Regions from separate parts of the Candidatus Thiodiazotropha sp. AKIB8 genome, predicted to be linked through region 3. Evidence: predicted binding sites of a transcription regulator. Region 3 holds the regulator's gene; each other region holds the start of a gene.

Region 1 (3,281 bases), on a different contig from region 3:
AATCTCCATCGAGATAGTCACTGGCACATCCAAAATGGCATCCATGTTGACACTGTTTACTGATGCAGATTCATCTGTCAGCTCATCAAAGCTGGCTGCTGCAGTATCTGTCGGTTGTTCATCATCCGCTTGATCTTCAAGCGCTGCTGCCCATTCATCAGCTAACGCTTCATTAGGATCAACACTTTTCTCATCACTCATCTTCATACCCTCTTAGGGGATTTACCCTTGGCCATCGATAACAATCAAGCTACAACAAGCTCCCGGAGATGACTCCGACAGATTGCTCAGGCCTTGTTCTCTATTTCAAGATAATCGTGCAAACCTTTGCGCTGATTATTTATAAGCCATTCACTGATCTTTAAGGCATAGTTTCCATCAGAAACACCTAACTTGGCTTTAAATACGGGAACATCAGCTGCTTCAACCTCTACCTCTTCCGGCATGTCGATCGGAATCACATCACCAGCTTTCAATCCTGCCAGATCTTTCAGACTCATTTGCACCTCGGTCAGATTGCTGCACAATTCTACTTTTGCAGCCAAAATCTCTTCTTTAAGTGACCGCTCCCAACGCTCGTCTCTTTCACCCCGATCACTTTGAACGCCGGCATCCAGTAATTCGCGGATGGGTTCAAGCATTGAATAGGGCAAGCAGATATGGAAATCACCTCCCCCATTTTCCAGATCCACATGAAAAGAGGTCACTACTACTACTTCTGATGGACTGACGATGTTTGCAAATTGTGGATTGACTTCAGACCCGCTGTATTCGAAGTCGACATTGAATACAGGCTTCCAGGCACTCTTCATATCTTCAAAGGCGCTGTTCAGCAATAACTGAACAACCCGATTCTCTGTGGGCGTAAAATCACGACCTTCAATCTTGGTATGGAAACGACCGGTACCACCGAAGTAGTTATCAACAACGCTGAATACCAGTTTTGGATCAAATACGAATAACCCCTTCCCACGCATTGGCGGCATACGGATCATATTCAGGCTGGTTGGTACAAAAAGACTGTGGACAAACTCAGAGAATTTCTGCATCTGGATGCCAGAAACTGACAGATCCGCTGTTCGTCTCAACATATTGAAGAGACTGGTGCGAAACAATCTTGCGAATCGTTCGTTAATCATCTCCAGAGTTGGTAGCCGCCCCCGTACAATTCGGTCTTGACTGGTAAAATCATATGAGACGGTACCACCCTCATCCGAAACTTCTGATTCTGTGGCGACATCCCCACTATCGACACCATGTAACAGGGCATCGATCTCTTCTTGTGATAGCAGGTCGCTGGCACTCATCTCTAATTCCTATATGTTTGGATTACTGCATCACGAAACTGGTAAAAAAGATCCCATCCACTTCACCCGGCCCTTCCAACTCCTTCACCACCTGATTCAGTGCCTGCAGCATCTCATCCTGCAAGGCATCTTTGGCTTCACGTGTTTTCAGGGATTTCGCATCTTTAGCTGATAGAAGATTGAGTAGATGATGACGAATCATGGGATCATTGTGGCGGATGAACTCTGCCATGGGCTCAGAGTAGACCCGTATGCTGACACCGATCTGCAACAGGCTTGGTTTGCCAGGCATATTGACTACAAATGGCGGTTTGAAATCGAGATATTGAGCTGGCCCCTTCACCTCTTCCACCTGCTCTTCAGCTGTTGCTTCTTCAGCTTCAGCTTCCTCATCTCCGCTGAGTAGAAAAAATGCAGCTACACCACCGCCGATCAGCACAACCGCTACAATAGCGATAATAATGATGAGCTTGGATTTTCCGCTCTTCTCTTCACCCAGGTCGAGCTCTTCAGATTCCTGTTCGTTTGCCATGTTGTCATTCCTCAATGAGACTACTCATCAACGAATGCAATTAAAGTGCCACCCTGGTTGACCTGTTTTTATCAATTATTTTCAATAAGTTATAAATTGCTAAAAAGAAAAAGACAAATAATTGACTCCTCATACGGACCCAATCAGGCGATTTTCCGACATCAAGCTTGTTGCCTGGATCTTTGAAAATATTACTTTCAACGCCAACTGAACAGGTGATGCCACACTCACCTCGGTTGTTAATAACATTATTGACCTGGCCGAATATGCCATCCAATAGTAATAAAAATACTATTATTCAAGCATGCCCTACCTGCAAGACATGCAGACATAGTGAAAACGCTTTTACAAATGAAGGATTAGTGCTATTAATTACAACAACATCCAGGTATAACTCTATAATAAACTTGGGATTTACGTGGAAACTCAACAGCAAAACAAAACAACTGCAGGCAAATTTTGCGATCTGCCTTCCCCGCCAGCGATACTGATAGCGTTGATTGATAGCTGCAATAACCCCGATGTGAGTTTCGAATCATTGGCAGAGATCATTCAGAAGGATGCCAGTATCACATCCCAAGTAATGTCAGCAGCAAATTCACCTTTTTATCGACAATGGAACGAGTTCACTACGCTTCAACAGATGCTGGTAGTGCTGGGCATCAACAGTGTCAGAACCATCGCTATCAACAGTGCGGTTCAGCAATACTTTTCCAACCTCAGTAAACAGATTGGTCAAAGTCTAGATCTGATCTGGTCAAGATCACTGGTCTGCGCCTATGTTGCCCGCTCCCTGGCTGAACTCACTGCCTACGCAACATTAGAAGAGGCTTACCTGGCCGGTCTGCTTCATCGTCTTGGACAACTTGCACTGTTGCAATCAGATCATCAGGGATATCTGAAACTGATCGATACAAACCAGGAAATCCAAGCGCTGCTACAGGCAGAAGAGAAGAGTTACGGGGCGACCTTTCCGCTGATTGGATCAGAGATGGTCGATCGATGGCAGCTTGAGGGTTTTCTTTCTGATGCGCTTCGTTTTCAGTGTGAACCGGCTGAAAACATTCTTGACAGTTCACAGCTGGTCAAACTGGTGAACCTCTCATGTCAACTCGTCGCAAACGGTATCAAACCAGATGATAGTGCACTAGCCCAAGGCGATGAGCTGTTTGGTTTGAATCAGGCTGTATTGGAACAGGTCATTACTGACGCCCATGAAAAGGCCAGCGCAGCCGCAGGTAGTTTAGGTATCCCATTCTCTGTCACAGGAGAAATTACCTCGACTAAAGAGAAGAGTGAAGCGCAACAGCAGGCACTTGGTGAACGAGTAAAACAAGCTGCGCTTTTCGGTGGCACTCTGGCGAGAACAAGCGAAAAGGCCGATTTTTCTGCCACTCTGCAGCAGATACAGAGAGATGTTGATCTACTGTTCGGAATCAAAC
Region 2 (3,281 bases), on a different contig from region 3:
GATATCCATGAAGATGGTCGCTTTCTTTATCCAGGCACTGGTGCAGTTGAAGAGACGGGGAAGGGCAAGGCAAAAGGTAGCAAACTCAATATCCCGATGCCACCATTTGCCGATGACGACCTGTTCTACAAAGTCTGGCCTGCAGTTGAGGATTTTGTGCGTAAGGGTAGACCTGAGTTGATCATCCTCCAGGCAGGTGCAGACAGTATTGAGGGTGATCCCATCACCCATATGGCTTTTACACCAGCGGCTCATGCTTATGCTGCGAAAAGATTATGCGAAGTTGCCAACGAACTATGTGAAGGCCGTTTTATTGCATTGGGTGGGGGTGGCTATAACCGTACCAATCTTGCTTTGGCCTGGAATGATGTGATCAATGCGATGGTTCAAGCGGGGTAAATGGAACGGTCTGCCGAGTGGAAGCTGAAGCAACCGGCAGGCTGAAATCCTCTGATTGGTACAGTTTATACGTTACACCACACAAGCGATGTAGGGTGCGGCCCTGCCGCACCATGCCCAACTTGATCGAAACCAGTTGATGAGCAGCTAGGCAATAGTGCTGTTGACTATACTCAGAATGAATCTGTAGGGCGGTCGCAGGTTGATCTGCTATTCACCATAGTTGGAGGCGTTAATACTTTTAACGGTGGTGAGGTTGCATCTTTATAGCAGTGGTATGAAATTGTCTCTGTTTCATTCGGGATCCAGATTAATTAACCTTTTTTGGTGGGGCATGGCCCCACCCTACCTGTGGGTGATATTTTGGTCTGGTTGGTAACATGAGGGTAGCTTTGTTATTTCGAAAAAAGGGTGAGATAGATGCCAAAACCAATCCAGGAGAGTATCAGTAATATCCAAGGGAGCCAGTTGACCGGTTTCTGCTCTGTTATTGGTGTCACTGGCTGTTCTGATTGATTCTCTGGAGCCTGATTGCTTTTCTGCTCTTTTTTCTTTCGCTTATCCATCTCCCGCAGCTTGGCTTTGTGCTGCTTTTTATACTGATCAATACCTTTTTGTATGCCGCTGGCAATCAGCTTGGTCTGCTCCTTGGTTTGACCGGGACGCTGGGTGGCTCGGGCGATCTGCATGGCCTCGTTCTTGGTCTCTTCAGAGGGTTTCTGGTTATTTGTACTTTTAGCCATTGTTTTGCCGCTTAATCGATAATGTCTCCATTATCACTGATTGGTTCGCTTATTGCATTGTTACTGTCATAGACAAGTAAGTGACGATTTTAAGAGAGGAGCCAACCCATGGATCGCATGCTATACGTCGCCATGAGCGGAGCAAAAGAGACATTGATGGCCCAGGCGAGTAACTCCAATAACCTGGCCAATGTGAACACGCCAGGATTTATGGAAGATCTCAACCAATTCCGCAGTATGCCTGTGTTTGGCGCCGGTTATCCCACTCGGGTCTATGCCCTGGACGAGCGTCCGGACATCAATTTTGACAAGGGCAGTCTGCACTCAACGGGTAATCCGCTGGATGTGGCCGTTAATGGCAAGGGTTATTTCGCAGTTCAGGCAGCGGATGGCTCTGAGGCCTATAGCCGCCGGGGTGATCTGAAAGTCGATGCCAACGGCCTGGTCACCAACGGCCAGGGTTTGCCGGTGATCGGCAACAGTGGACCGCTTGCCTTGCCGCCTTTTGAGCGTCTGGAGATTGCGCCGGACGGTACTATCACCATTCTTCCCGAAGGCTCAACTCCCGAGGCATTGGCCATAGTTGATCGTATCAAGATGGTCAATCCTCCGGGGGATGCGCTTTATAAGGGTGAAGATGGTCTGCTGCATCTGCAAGAGGGTGGTGAGGCAGACGCTGATGCCGCGACACAGCTGGTCTCTGGGCACATTGAGAGCAGTAATGTGATCGTCGCAGATGCCCTGGTGAATATGATTGAGCTTTCGCGAAAATTCGAAATGCAGGTGAAGATGATGAAGACGGCGGAAGAGATGGATAACGCTTCTGCCAGTCTGATGAACATGAGTTGATGTTGGCAGGTAAATTGCAGCTTAACTATTGAATAGATGATTATATTGCTACGAGGAAGAGACTATGTACCCGGCACTCTGGATCGCTAAAACCGGATTGGATGCACAACAGACCAATATGTCTGTTATCTCCAACAACCTCGCTAACGTCAACACTACCGGCTTCAAACGTGACCGGGCTGTCTTCAACGATCTGATTTATCAGAACCTGAGACAGGTGGGTGCTCAATCATCCGAGAATACTGAGTTGCCATCCGGTCTGATGGTAGGTACCGGGGTACGAGTTGTCGCATCACAAAAAGAGCACAGTCAGGGCAACATCGTTCAGACCGGTAACTCTTTGGATGTGGCGATTCAAGGTAAAGGCTATTTTCAGGTGCTGCATCCGGACGGGAATGTGGTCTATAGCCGGGATGGTACATTCAGTCTGACAGCAGACGGAAATATCGTTACCCCCAACGGCTATGAGCTTCAGCCCGCAATGACTGTACCGAGCAATGCCACCAGTTTGACTGTTGGTTCAGATGGTGTGGTCTCGGCTCTGGTTTCCGGTAACAGCACACCGACCCAGATTGGACAGATCGAGTTGGGTTACTTTGTTAATCCCCAGGGACTTGAGCCTATTGGCGATAACCTCTTTCGAGAGACCAATGCCAGTGGTGGGGTTAACACTGCGATACCTGGTAGTGACAGTACCGGTACTTTGATTCAGGGGGCGTTAGAGAGCTCGAATGTGAATGTTGTGGAAGAGCTGGTGAATATGATCGAGACACAGCGGGCCTACGAGATGAACTCCAAGGCTATCTCCACCACTGACGAAATGCTCTCCTACGTCAATCAGCAACTTTAACGGGATACCAGGCTGATGGGCAGACTGCATAAAATATCTTGGCTGGTTCTACTGATGTTGGTTATGGTCGGTTGCCAGAACAGCAACCCGGTCAGAGATGCCGCTTATGCACCGATCCGACCTGTTGTACCGCCACAGGCACCCACCGGTAACGGGGCGATCTACCAGTCAGGCTATGAACAGGCCTGGTTCGAAGACAGGCGTGCTCGCCGGGTAGGGGATCTGCTTACCGTACAACTGGTTGAGAGCACTCAGGCAAACAAGTCCGCTTCAACAACAACCGCCAAAAGTTCCAGCACCAGTATGACCAATCCTGTGCTGTTTGGTCAGGCGATGCAGTTCAATGTTCCCGGTTTTATGCCTATTGCCAATAATAAGGATGTCAATCTGGGATTCGACCTCTCCGCAGCCAATGATTTCTCTGGTGACGGCAGCGCATC
Region 3 (3,281 bases):
GTAGTTGCAGATGGGCTTCAGTTGCCTCCTCAGGAACCAGCATGGCAAAGGCAAGATCCACCGGTTGGCTGTCGATCGCATCAAAATCGACCCCTGAAGGCAGCTGAATAAATGCTGCGGTGGATTGTGTTATCTGTGACATTCGCGCATGGGGTAGCGCTATTCCTTTGCCCAGTCCGGTGCTGCCTAAACGTTCACGCTCAAGCAATGCATCAAACACAGTATCCTGTGTGAGACCAGGAGCAGAATTGGCCAATCTTTGGCCAAGCTGCTCCAGGACACGTTTTTTACTGGCTGCCTCCACACTGCAGCCGATCCGTTCCTCAAGCAGAAATCCGTCGGGAAACATGGAGACCTCGCCAGTTTTATCTATTCTGAACTACTGCTACTTACAGCGTACTTCGCGCCACTACCGGCACGGTGACTCTGCATCTTTTCTTTATGCTTTATGACTTGCCTATCCAGCTTATCGGTAAGCCCATCAATGGCCGCATACATATCTTCCTGTACTGCATCAGCGAATACGCTGGCACCGTTCACTTGCATGGTGGCCTCTGCCTTTTGCCTCAGCTTCTCTACGCTCAAGATGACATGTACATTGATTACATTATCAAAATGCCTCTCAAGACGTTCGAACTTATTATCTACATAGCTTTTCAAGGCATCGGTAACTTCCACATGATGACCGGTAACGCTTATCTGCATAATTTTCTCCTGTCTTAGATGAGTTGGCTCATCACTCTAACTGAGGCGGTGAAGTAACGCCGGGGCATTTTTACAGCAACTCATTCATGAATCCACTTTTATCTGAAACCGCTCCGGTTCAGTAAGCATATCAAGCATGATATGATAGCCACTCCGATAATTCACTTCACCTACATCAGTCGCTTACGCTCGTTCGATGGTGGGATACTCATCGACTCGCGGTATTTTGCCACCGTTCGGCGGGCCACTTTTATACCCTGTTCCGACAATATGGCGGCGATTTTGTTATCGCTGAGAGGTTTGTTTGTATTCTCTGCAGCAATCAATTTTTTTATCAGCGCACGTATAGCAGTGGAGGAGCACTCACCCCCTGCACTTGTGTTCACATGGCTGGAGAAGAAATATTTAAACTCCAGCGTACCCCTGGGGGTATGCATATACTTCTGGGTTGTCACCCTGGATATGGTCGACTCGTGCATCTCCAGAGCCTCAGCGATATCCCGTAAAACCAGTGGCTTCATAGCCTCTTCGCCATGTTCAAAAAAGCCCCGCTGATATTCAACAATCTTACTCGCCACACGCAGAATAGTCTCATTTCGACTCATCAGGCTTTTGATGAACCAACGCGCTTCCTGCAGGTGGTTTTTCAGGAAAGTATTGTCATCACTCTGATCCGCACGCTTGATCAGACTGGCATAGTCGTTGTTTACCCTTAGTTTAGGCGTAACCTCACCATTTAGCTCCACAACCCAGCGATTATTGCGCTTGCTGACGAATACATCAGGAATCACATACTGAGGCTCGCTTTTGGCGATCGCTGTGCCAGGGTGAGGATTGAGCGTCCTGATCAACTGCATGATAGCCATCAGGTCGTCCTGATCAACCTTCATTCGTCGCATGATCTGATTCTGATCCTGCGCAGAGAGCAAGTTGAAATGGTCGCGACAGAGTCTGATCGCCAAATCCAAATAGGGTGTTTTTTCAGGAAGTTGCCGAAGTTGAATTAGAAGGCAGTCCTGAGCACCCTGAGCACCAACCCCCGGAGGGTCGAAAGCCTGGATACGATGAAGTACTGCCTCTACATCCTCCAGAGTCATCTCCTCATCATTCAGGGAAACCAGGATCTCCTGGAGATCACCTTTGAAATATCCATCCTCATCAATACTGTCGATGAGGTTAGTGGCAATCAGAACATCCTGCTCAGTGAATGGGGTCAGTGTCATCTGCCAGACCAGGTGGTCATGCAAAGTGATCGCGCCACTGCGCTGAACCAGATAGTCATTGTCTGCAGATTCACTACCACTGCTCGATGGGGGAAGATAACTGTCGTATACGTCAGCCCATTCACTATCAACGGGCAGGTCTTCTGTGATCTGGCTACTGTCGGTCTGAATTTCCCGCTCGTTGTTGATATCGTTGGAGCTCAAAGACTCTTTATTGTCTGAACTCTGATCAGAGCTCTCTTGACTAGCTTCTTCTTTTTGAGTCTGCTGACTAAACTCCTCTTCACCCTCCAGCATGGGGTTTGTTTCAAGAACCTCCTGCACCTCCTGACTCAGGTCGAGCGCAGACAATTGCAACAGGCGTATTGCCTGCTGCAACTGAGGTGTCATTGTTAAATGTTGTCCGAGCCGGAGCTGTAGAGCCTGCTTCATAGCAGAGATATCTTTAAACCTGGTATGTTATTTGTATGTCTTTATATTCATTCTAGCTAATAAATGCCGTTCACGGAATAATTCTTGGTATTTGTTTCGTTTGAATATAATTCTGCCTCATACTTTAACCTTCATTTTGTCAGCTGACGAGTAGTCATCATCTCTACTCTTAAATCACATAATCCATGAAAAAACATAAACATAGCCTTACATAGTAAAATTTTCGCCCAGATAAACACTACGTACCTCCTGGTTATCGAGGATCTCCTCGGTGGTTCCTTCCGCCAATACCTTACCAGTATTAATGATGTAGGCTCTATCACAAATATCAAGAGTCTCTCTAACATTATGGTCGGTAATCAACACCCCAATCTTTAATTCTCTAAGATGTTGAATGATTCTTTTAATATCGATAACCGCAATTGGGTCGACACCTGCAAATGGCTCATCCAATAAAATGAATGCGGGCTCCATTGAAAGCGCACGGGCAATCTCCAGGCGGCGTCGCTCTCCACCTGAGAGGCTCATAGCCATACTCTCTCTCAAATGTTCGATACCGAACTCTTCCAAAAGCCGGTCACAATGCGCTCTTCTTGCTTGCGCGTCCAGATCCTTTCGATTTTCAAGTATCGCCAATATATTCTGCGCAGTATTGAGCCGCCTGAAAACAGAGGGCTCCTGGGCCAGATAACCAATACCCATGCTGGCGCGCTTATGCATTGCAAGATCAGTAAGCTCCTCTCCATCCAGGTAGATTCTACCCTGATCAGCCTGAACAAGGCCCACGATCATGTAGAAACTGGTGGTCTTTCCGGCACCATTTGGCCCTAACAGCCCAACAACCTCACCGCTATTCAGATTGAGCGAAACACCATCGACCACTTTACGCTTATGGTACTGCTTCTCAAGTGCATCAGCCCG

The links. Region 3 encodes sigma-54, which starts transcription at its own class of promoters, with help from an activator protein. Its sites were predicted from a motif close to TGGCANGNTNCNTGCTT; they were not measured.
Region 1: the regulator sigma-54 is predicted to act here: its motif matches at 1,874-1,890, upstream of AC4IFB_RS15080 (flagellar basal body-associated FliL family protein).
Region 2: the regulator sigma-54 is predicted to act here: its motif matches at 1,184-1,200, upstream of AC4IFB_RS01405 (flagellar basal body rod protein FlgF).

What each region holds. Positions count from the first base shown of each region.
Region 1 covers NZ_JBSYOO010000042.1:69,866-73,146, reverse strand. Annotated here, with positions in the region: gene fliN (flagellar motor switch protein FliN) at 1-201, opposite strand, end outside; gene fliM (flagellar motor switch protein FliM) at 288-1,307, opposite strand; gene AC4IFB_RS15080 (flagellar basal body-associated FliL family protein) at 1,330-1,839, opposite strand; gene AC4IFB_RS15075 (HDOD domain-containing protein) at 2,258-3,281, shown strand, end outside.
Region 2 covers NZ_JBSYOO010000009.1:20,026-23,306, forward strand. Annotated here, with positions in the region: gene AC4IFB_RS01395 (acetoin utilization protein AcuC) at 1-399, shown strand, start outside; gene AC4IFB_RS01400 (DUF2956 domain-containing protein) at 795-1,142, opposite strand; gene AC4IFB_RS01405 (flagellar basal body rod protein FlgF) at 1,251-1,991, shown strand; gene flgG (flagellar basal-body rod protein FlgG) at 2,056-2,841, shown strand; gene flgH (flagellar basal body L-ring protein FlgH) at 2,857-3,281, shown strand, end outside.
Region 3 covers NZ_JBSYOO010000016.1:22,542-25,822, forward strand. Annotated here, with positions in the region: gene ptsN (PTS IIA-like nitrogen regulatory protein PtsN) at 1-349, opposite strand, end outside; gene hpf (ribosome hibernation-promoting factor, HPF/YfiA family) at 370-705, opposite strand; gene AC4IFB_RS03020 (RNA polymerase factor sigma-54) at 876-2,360, opposite strand; gene lptB (LPS export ABC transporter ATP-binding protein) at 2,568-3,281, opposite strand, start outside.